3 regions of the Psychrobacillus sp. NPDC093200 genome follow, and region 1 is predicted to be linked to each of the others. Evidence: riboswitches for the same ligand, from Rfam matches in the RefSeq annotation. Region 1 holds a riboswitch; each other region holds the start of a gene.
The links. A riboswitch is a leader RNA that binds a small molecule or an ion and turns the genes downstream of it on or off. The one in region 1 is predicted to bind thiamine pyrophosphate.
Positions count from the first base shown of each region.

Region 2: linked by a shared signal. The riboswitch ahead of ACQKNZ_RS00700 (YkoF family thiamine/hydroxymethylpyrimidine-binding protein) and the one ahead of thiT (energy-coupled thiamine transporter ThiT) in region 1 are both predicted to bind thiamine pyrophosphate.
Region 3: linked by a shared signal. The riboswitch ahead of tenA (thiaminase II) and the one ahead of thiT (energy-coupled thiamine transporter ThiT) in region 1 are both predicted to bind thiamine pyrophosphate.

Region 1 is NZ_JBNNVC010000008.1:53,293-56,576, reverse strand. It holds gene ACQKNZ_RS19415 (DUF4870 domain-containing protein) at 205-543, opposite strand; gene ACQKNZ_RS19410 (M20 family metallopeptidase) at 614-1,678, opposite strand; TPP riboswitch at 1,781-1,872, shown strand; gene thiT (energy-coupled thiamine transporter ThiT) at 1,936-2,514, shown strand; gene map (type I methionyl aminopeptidase) at 2,566-3,284, shown strand, end outside.
Region 2 is NZ_JBNNVC010000001.1:131,052-134,335, reverse strand. It holds gene ACQKNZ_RS00705 (2-hydroxyacid dehydrogenase) at 76-1,035, opposite strand; TPP riboswitch at 1,191-1,298, shown strand; gene ACQKNZ_RS00700 (YkoF family thiamine/hydroxymethylpyrimidine-binding protein) at 1,375-1,965, shown strand; gene ACQKNZ_RS00695 (ECF transporter S component) at 1,958-2,539, shown strand; gene ACQKNZ_RS00690 (ABC transporter ATP-binding protein) at 2,532-3,284, shown strand, end outside.
Region 3 is NZ_JBNNVC010000006.1:81,406-84,689, reverse strand. It holds gene ACQKNZ_RS18250 (S8 family peptidase) at 1-751, shown strand, start outside; TPP riboswitch at 1,163-1,260, shown strand; TPP riboswitch at 1,320-1,417, shown strand; gene tenA (thiaminase II) at 1,491-2,180, shown strand; gene thiM (hydroxyethylthiazole kinase) at 2,161-2,904, shown strand; gene thiD (bifunctional hydroxymethylpyrimidine kinase/phosphomethylpyrimidine kinase) at 2,901-3,284, shown strand, end outside.

The DNA.
Region 1 (3,284 bases):
AGGCTATGAAGAGCCCATATTAACTTTAATAAGTTTCTAACTTAGTTCAATTAGCGTTTTACAGTTTTTTTGGATTTCATTGCTTTACGAACAATAGGGTACACAACAGGTGCCCATTTAATAGCTGCTTTTACTAGTTTTCCTACTTTCATAATCAATCGCTCCTTGTTGTTCTATAATATCTTATTCCCATTTGAGGAGCTATTAAACATGCCGTAACACTTTGACTCCTTGTACGATGTTCCATATAAGTAAAACTAGATTGATCACTGTATATAAACCCATAAAAATAAGAGCAGTAGTCATACTAGTCCACATGGAAGCAGAATCTCCAGTAAAGCCTAAAGGTAAAAAGTTTGCGAATATAGCCAGCATTAAGAACACAAAGAAAATAGTAGGGATGATATGAGAAATTAATGAACGCTTAGCGTGGTACTTTACCTCTTTTTCCGATGTAAGGAAGTAAACGATAATCGGGAGAATGAAAGGGGCAAACAAAATAGAAAAATATGTTGATGCACTCAAAATTTTATTGGTATCCATTCATAGTCTCCTCATTATTATTACTTATCGCTCTCCCTACGGAAAGCATCCATCTATAGCTTATATCTAGTTATTCTAATACAAATCTAACGAGAATGTCCTTATATTCCTCTACTGAAGATATAGAAACGTATTCCTGATCACCGTGCCAGTCAGAACCGCTTGGTCCAAATTCGATAGCTACTGCACCCTTAGCTGCATAATAACGCGTGTCGGCCGCACCATGCTGTCCAAATAGAACAGTAGGTGTCTGTCTAATCGAATTACAAACTGCTAAAAGCTTTTGTATATACTTGTCATCTTCTTTATTGGTGATTGCTGGGGTGTGTCCTTGGAAGTGTATTTCACTACCAGGATATTTTTCTAAAAGATCTCTTAGTTCCTTTGTGATTTTCTCAGCGTCTTGTCCAGGAACAAATCTTAAGGAGTAACTAATAACACATTTATCAGGTACCATATTATAGCGATCTCCTGCTTCTATTTTTGCCAAGTTTAAGGAAGGATAATCATAATATTCATTGCTTGCCTCCATAAAAGAGCAATTTCTTAGTTCCTTATCGAATAATATTGCTTTTTCAATCGCATTATCTCCTTCCCAAGGACGGCTTCCGTGCGCGGCTTTCCCTTTTAAATGGATATCCCATTGTAAAATTCCTTTAGCCTGAAGACCGATATTAACATGAGTTGGTTCACCACAAATAACGAAGTCTCCACAATGACCTTGTTCAACTAAGTGTTTGGAGGTTTTTCCTCCTGTTTCTTCATCAGTAACTATATGTAGCTGGACTTTTTTAGTAAGCTTATGTTCATCTTGTGACAGTATATAAAAAGCCTGCATCATTGCAGCAACGCCTGCCTTCATATCTGCAGAACCACGCCCATATAGTCTATCATCAATAATTTTTGGTTCAAATTGCTCGGGATTTCCTGGAACGACATCAATATGGCCATTCCATACGATAGTTTCCTCACCGGCTCCTATTTCAGCTACAAGCATTAGCTTAGTGTTTAATTCATAGGTTTTTGTTGATATGTTTCTCTTTTCTAGCCAGTCCTTACAGTAGAGCAGTGCCTCGTTAGCTCCGTTCAAATCATTACTCTTTATTTTGATTAAATCCATAAGTAAATTTATCAACCAAAACACTCCTAATAATAGATTTATTATTACTATTATAATACCTTTAGGGGTTGCAATATAAACATGTATCGGCTACAATGAACTCAAATCAAATAAATTCTAAACCACAAGGGGCGTCGCTATAGCGGCTGAGATAGTACCCTTAGAACCTGTAAGTTCATGCTTGCGTAGGGATGTGGATGGATACTGACAATCGCGCGATGTCTGGCTCTGTCCCGACGGCGTTTTTTTTGTGGTCAAAAAAGGGGATTACAATGAGAAATCAGCGTGTCGTATTGTTAGTAGAAATAGCTATATTCGCAGCATTAGGTTATATATTGGATTTAATAGGATTTGGGATGCCACAGGGTGGAAGTGTTACCTTTGTGCTTGTACCCATTATTTTAATAGCATTTCGCCGTGGTATAGTGGCAGGTGTTGTGACAGGATTTTTGATTGGACTATTACAGGTAGTTACGGGGCGCTTTTACCCGGCGCCATTATCCTTTGAAATAGTAGTTATTCAAGTAGGAATCGATTACTTTATTGCTTTTATGGTGGCGGGATTGGCAGGTCTATTAAGACCAGCATATATGAAAGCATTTGAAAATCAAAACAAGAAAAAAATGGCGATAGCAATTGTAATAGGTGCCTTAATTGCCTCATTTTTGCGCTACTTGGCACACGTTTTATCAGGGATACTATTTTTTGGTGAATTTGCTGAGGGAGAAAACGTAATTCTTTATTCCTTAATTTATAATTCTACTTATATGATTCCTGTGTTCTTGTTTGCCGCTTTTATTTGTGCGATTCTATTCGTAAAAGCCCCACGCCTATTAATGCCGAATTCATAAGATATATGATATGATAATCATACATCTAAGTGAAGAAGGGATCTTGTAAAGATGATAGCAAAAACAAATGAAGAGTTAGAAATGTTAAAAAAAATAGGCCAAATTGTTGCTGAAGTACGAGAAGCGATGAAGGCTGCAACTAAACCGGGTGTAACTACCAAGGAGCTAGATGAAATAGGCGGCGAGTTATTTAAAGAAAAAGGCGCTATTTCTGGACCTATGGGAGAGTATGATTTCCCGGGGTATACTTGTATAAGTGTGAATGAAGAAGTGGCTCATGGAATTCCAGGCTCCCGTGTGATTAAAGAGGGTGACCTTGTAAATATCGATGTATCCGGTTCATACGAAGGGTTTTTCGCAGATACTGGAATATCATTTGTAGTAGGCGAAGGGTACGAAGACAAGGAAAAACTTTGTCAAGTAGCGGAAAGTGCATTTAATCGTGCTATGCTGAAGGTAAAAGCAGGTTCTCGTCTAAACCAGATTGGTAAAGCGGTGGAAAGAGAAGCGAAGGATAATGGATTACATGTCATCATGAACCTAACAGGTCATGGTATCGGAAAGTCCCTGCATGAAGCACCCCAGCATGTCTTAAATTATTATGATGCTTGGGATCCAACAATTTTAAAAGAAGGTATGGTTCTAGCAGTAGAGCCCTTCATCTCAGCAAAAGCTGAACATATCGTAGAGTCAGGGGATGGATGGACGTTTGTAACTCCTGATAAATCTCTTGTTGCACAAATTGAACATACAATTATAGTTACAAAAGA
Region 2 (3,284 bases), on a different contig from region 1:
ACTTACACCTTCTTACCTCATAAAAAATGCCATGAATACTGGATTCATGGCAGCCTAGATTATAATTTTTTTCCTTTAAACAACTCGATTATCAGGTTCTTGTCCCTCTAAAACATTTTCAATTGCTTTAGCATTTATTTGCATCATAGCAAGTCTCGTATGAATACTTGCACTGCCGATATGGGGGAGGACTGTAACATTAGGCAAGGTTAAGAGTGGATGATCTAAAGGAACAGGCTCCGTCTCAAAAACATCTAGTCCAGCGGCCCATATTCTTTTATTTAGGAGGGCATCATAAAGGGATTGCTCATCTACGATTCCGCCACGTGCAACATTAATAAGAGCAGAGGTTTCCTTCATCAATCCTAACTCTTTTTTTCCAATCATCCTTTTAGTTTCTGGAGTTAGAGGTGTCAATATTACAACAAAATCAGATTCTTGCAATAATGTTTCTAGCTCCACATATGTAAAGTTATTTTGTTGCTCTGCCTCTAATTTTCTTGTTCTATTATGATATAAGACTTTCATATTAAAACCCTTCGCACGTCTTGCTACCGCTTCACCGATTCTTCCCATGCCTATGATTCCTAACGTAGCTCCAAAAACGTCCATTCCCGTCAGCTGCATCGGTGTCCATGATTTCCATTTACCTGCACGAATATCCTGTTCTGCTTCGGTAATACGACGAGCAGTAGCCAATAACAACGCAAAGGTTAGGTCTGCAGTTGTCTCAGTTAATACACCAGGAGTATTTGTTACCATCACCCCTTTTTCTTTCGCTGCTTCCACATCAATATTATTGAAGCCAACCGCTAGATTACTGATAATTTTTAAATTCGGTAAATTTTCTATAAGTTCCCGGTCCACTTTATCCGAGAGAACCGTCCACAGGGCATGGACGTCCTTTGCCTCCTTTTTTATATCTTCATAATCCATTGGAGTTTCCTCGCTGTGCCACATATTCACCTCAAATTTTTCTCTTAATGGCTGTACAATTTCCTCCGGTAATTTTCGAGTAATAAAAATTTTGTCCATTTAGTTTCCCCCTTATGTTTTCTGATAATTTAAGCATGGACGATTAGAGAAAAGAATTCAACCATATTTACAATTATATTTTTATACGCTATACTGTGGGCACATAAAGAAAACAAATTGTGTAAATTTATACACAACTGTAAAACTACATACCGTTTCTGCACTAGGGGTGCCCACTTTGGCTGTGATGAGAGCTTTTTAGCTCCGATCCCTTATTACTCGATCAGGATAATACCTGCGTGAGGAAGTGCGGTGACTTTCCTTTTTTCATAAGGGTTAGTGGCTGCATCTTCACGGATGTAGCTTTTTTTTATGAAAAAATTGAGGGAGGTTTTTAGGATGGAATGTGGTTTAAGTCCAATTGTAGGGTTTCGTTTTTCCCTACATCCGATGAGCAATGAATTTGTAAGTATTATTAAAGGTGCACTACAGAATACAGATGTATCCAATGTGTGGATGCATACGGATGATGTCTCAACCGTTATCAGAGGAAAACAAGTTCATGTATTTAATGTGGCAAAATCTATTACTCTGAATGCTGCCAAAACAGGGGTACATGTAGCTCTTTCTGGAACATTTTCAGCGGGTTGTCCTGGCGACACCACTGCTGACGTTTATTTAGACAAGGTTGATGAAGTGACAAATAAGGATGAAACAAACCAATATGTTTCTTCTCAATTTGCTTTATACCCTATGAACAATCCTAACTATATGGATGTGATCTACAGAGAGATTGAGCACGCTAAAGTGAAGGGTGTATTCAATGAATCTATGCATTATGCTAGCGGGATTCATGGGGATATCCATGACGTGTTTGCTTATTATGAGGCAGCCTTCAGCAGAGCTAGATCAGAAGAGCACAAGCATCTAGTGATGACTTTATCGATGAGCATTAATAGCCCTTCTCACGGAGATGACCTCCATGCTTAAATCATGGAAGCTAAAAGAAATTGTTTTAATGTCGGTCTTTGCAGTGGTGTTTGGGATTGTTTATTTACTCTTCCTTCATGTAGGAAACATTTGGTCTGGCTTCGTCGGACCAATCGCATATGAGTGGATTTTTGGTGTTTGGTTTATCGTTTCAATTATCTGTATGTACATCATTCGGAAACCCGGGGCGGCGGTTATCTCGGAAACTATCGCAGCAGCAATAGAGGTACTTTTAGGTAATGCCGTCGGGCCACGTCTTATCCTTTCTGGTGTCATACAAGGTCTAGGTGCCGAGGCTGTATTCGCCGCTACACGTTACAAACGGTTTGACCTTTGGGTTTTAATGCTTGCGGGAGCAGGATCCGCAGTTTTTAGCTTTGTGTATGGCTATTTCTTAGGAGGATTTGCCGTTTATACCACTGGATATGTAGTTTTCATGCTAGTTGTTCGTATTTTTAGCGGAACTCTCATTGCTGGTTTAGGTGGAAAAGCTGTAGCTGACGGCTTGCTTGCCACTGGTTCGTTAAGAGGATATGCTATTTCGCGTTCAAAAAAAGGTGATATTCGTGCCTAAAGTTATCCGTTTTGAAGATGTCACCTTTTCTTATCCAGACAAGGATACTGCTGTTCTATCAAACTTTTCTATGTCTATCGAAAAAGGAGAGCGTGTCGTCATAACCGGACCAAGCGGCTGTGGAAAGAGCACTTTACTTTATTTGTGCAATCGTCTCTATCCAGAAAATTGCGATGGCATAGTGTCCGGTAGAATAGAACTTTTTGGTAAAGAAAATGATTCCTATCGACCTGGCGAAGTCAATCATCGTATCGCAACAGTATTTCAAGATCCAGATGCACAATTTTGTATGCCAACTGTAGAGGAAGAGCTTGCTTTTACTTTAGAGAATTTACTCGTCGCACGGGAAGAAATGGAGACGAAGATTTCTGAAGTATTGGAGTTAACTAGGTTAACGGATTATCGACATTCCATCATTCAATCGCTTTCTGGAGGTATGAAGCAAAGGGTTGCCACTGCTTGTGCAATGATTATGGAGCCAGAAATATTATTGTTAGATGAGCCTATCACCCATCTGGACCCGTATACCGCAAAACAATATATTGAATGGTTGGACTTACTTCAGCAAAAATCGAGTATAACCATCTTAGCGATTGAGCATAGACTCGACCTATGGGACAACTTCTTTCATCGAACAATTAAGTTAAAGGAAGATAGAATTCCGTATGAAAGCTATACCAAAAGGAAGAGCATGGTTCAAGCAGAAAAGTCTCTGCATGTGGAAAATATTAGTACAAAGCATTTT
Region 3 (3,284 bases), on a different contig from region 1:
AGCATATATCGCAGCGGAAATTCAAAAGATATTCCCTAATGCTTCAAGTTTATTATATAGAGCCTTAATTGCACACTCAGCAAGTTGGCCAATAGCTTTAAATGAAACTTTTAATTCTAATGAAACTATACTTAGACATATTGGTTATGGTCTTCCAGACGTTACTAGGGCTACCACAAATGATGAATATAGAATTACATTATTAACGGAAGAAGATAATATTATTTACGGGAATGAAGCACATATTTATACCATACCTATTCCTAGTGAAATATTAGATATAGGTGAAGAATATGATATTAGGATTGATGTTACATTGTCTTATTCAGCTAAACCAAGAAATACACGTAGAAAAACAAGTAGATATATGTCTACTTGGTTAGATTGGCGATGTAGCAAAATAGGTGAACAAATTGATGCATTTGAAAAAAGAATTTTTGAAACAGGTTCATCTGTAGAAGATGATGGGAATTTTAAGTGGGAAATAGGCGAACAAAGTAATCATGGACAAGCGAAAGAATTTTCTCGTTCATATAGTACATTACAAAAAGATTGGACTACTATAAAATCTAATCAGTTAACAGATAGCTTTTGTATTGCAGTTAGAGGTCATAATGGGTGGGATGGTAACATACCTGCAAAATATAATTTAGTTGTAGGATTTGAAGCTATCAATAGAGATGTACAAATTTATAGCCTGATAAGAAATGAAATTGAAATAGATGATGTTCTTGTAGAAGTTGAAGTATAAGCTTTAAATTTCTTTACAGGACAATTTCTATTAGATTTAGATTTAGATTCATATTTATTAATGATTTCTTATTGAATTATATTTTACGAATAATAAATAGTATATTTAAAATAGGCATTTAAGGTGATTCTACTACATTCTTATTATTTAAATAGTCCACCATCAACACTCACTGCATTGTGAAGCGGTTGCTTGGTTGGAGTTAGCATAGTTTTCAAAAACGAATTCTGATTTTGGAATTCGTTTTTTTATTTTTCGCTTATTTAAATTTAGTCTGGAAGAAGCTCCTACTTATGATATAAATTCAATACATCTGCTAGGGTCTTTGATTCATTTTTAAACTCATACCTGTCACGTCGTGATTATTATCTTGTTTGCCGTGGTGCTTTCAGTTAAACTTAGTGTAATTAAATGAATTTGCAGGGGGACACGTTTGTGTTGAGAAGGTAAAACCTGACCCTTAGAACCTGGCTGTTAATACGGACGTAGGGAGCAAAGTACACGATGATCAATATGTACTTACTTAAGCTCCGCGTATTATTTACGTGGAGCTTTTCTTTTGCAAATACTTTAATTGCGGGGGGACACATTGTGTTGAGAAGGTTAAAACCTGACCCTTAGAACCTGACAGTTAACACTGGCGTAGGGAGCAATCATGGGTGTAGTCTACACTTTTTGGGCGTCTCTATTAGAGGCGCCTTTTTTGCACTTACGTCCACCAATTAAGGAGGACAAAAAAATGGAGTTTTGTGAAAAAGTTAGACAGGAGACGCAATTTTATTGGGAGGCTAGTTTTAACCATCCGTTTGTGCAAGGTATTGCTGATGGTAGTTTACCACTCGAAAAGTTCAAGTTTTATATGCTACAGGATGCGTATTATTTAAAGCATTACACAAAAGTCTTAGCTTTAGCAGCTGCAAAGGCAACAAATGACGAGGACATTCAGTACTTTTTAAACAGTGCGAGATTTATTCATGAAGCAGAGCTTGAGCTTCACCGTACAACTTTTCAAGATTTAGATGTAACGGCCGAAGAAATTGAAAATTTTGAGGTGGCACCAGCTGCTTATAATTATGTGAGTCATATGTACAATGCTGTACATAATGGCGATGTAGCAGAAGCATTTGCTGCCATATTACCTTGTCCGTGGCTCTATCAAGAAATTGGGCAACAGCTTAAGTATGCTCATCCGAATGTACCGCTGTATGCGCAATGGATTGCATTATATGCATCTGACGAAATGCTTCAATCGATCAATAAGCAAAAGTCGATGTTAAATCGTTTTGCGAAGGAACAGCCCATGAAACAAAAGGTTTTAAAGGCACATTTTGAAAAAAGCTGTTATTACGAGTGGATGTTTTGGGAAATGCCATGGACGATGCAAAATTGGACAAAAGGGGTGTATATGAATGAGCCTACAAAAAATTAATCTACAAAAACCTTTAGTGCATTGTATCACCAACTATGTCGTGGCCAATTTTACAGCAAATGGCTTACTAGCAATAGGAGCTTCACCTGTGATGGCCGATGCGGTTAAAGAAGCGGCGGAAATGGCATCAAAATCGAATGCGCTTTTATTAAATATCGGCACATTAAATGAACAGACAATAAAATCAATGCTTCTAGCAGGAAACAGTGCGAATGTGAAGAACATTCCTATAGTTTTTGATCCCGTCGGTGCAGGGGCAACGAATTTTCGATTAGAAACAACGATGGAATTATTACAACAACTTAAAATTAATTTAATTCGGTGTAATGTCGGAGAACTCGCGGCTATTGCAGGTGTTACTTGGCAAGCAAAAGGCGTCGATAGTGGCGTGGGTGAACTTGATGTAGCTGAGACGGCCATGCATGTTGCAAACAAATATAACTGTCTTGTGATTGTGACAGGTAAGCAAGATGTGATTACAGATGGTATCAGAATAGAATGGATCGTAGGTGGTCATGAAAAGGTAACGAAAATGACAGGAAGTGGCTGTCTATTAAGTGCCCTTTGTGCAGCAGAGCTCGCAAGCTGTGAAAATGCATTCGAAGATCTTGCGAATCTACTTCGTGATTATAAACAAGCAAGCTCAAATGCGTATTCAACGATTGGGACATTCCATATGAATTTTCTAAATCAACTTGAATATTTAGCGGAGGGACACCAATGATTACATTAACGATAGCGGGTTCAGATAGTGGAGGCGGAGCAGGCATTCAGGCAGATATTAAAACGTTTCAAGAGCTTGGTGTATTTGGTACAAGTGTTATCACTGCCTTAACCGCCCAAAATACGTTAGGTGTACATGGCATTTTTCCAACAACAGTACAATTTGTAGAAGCACAATTGAAGGCGGTCCTTGAAGATTTTAATGTGACAGCGATTAAAACAGGCATGTTATTTAATTCAGAGATTATTGAGTGTGTCGCTGCTACACTTAAAAATAGAGGCTTACCTCTTATCGTTGACCCTGTGATGATTGCGAAGGGCGGCGCCAGCTTGCTTCAACAAGAGTCTATACAAGCTCTTAAAAATAAGCTGCTACCCATT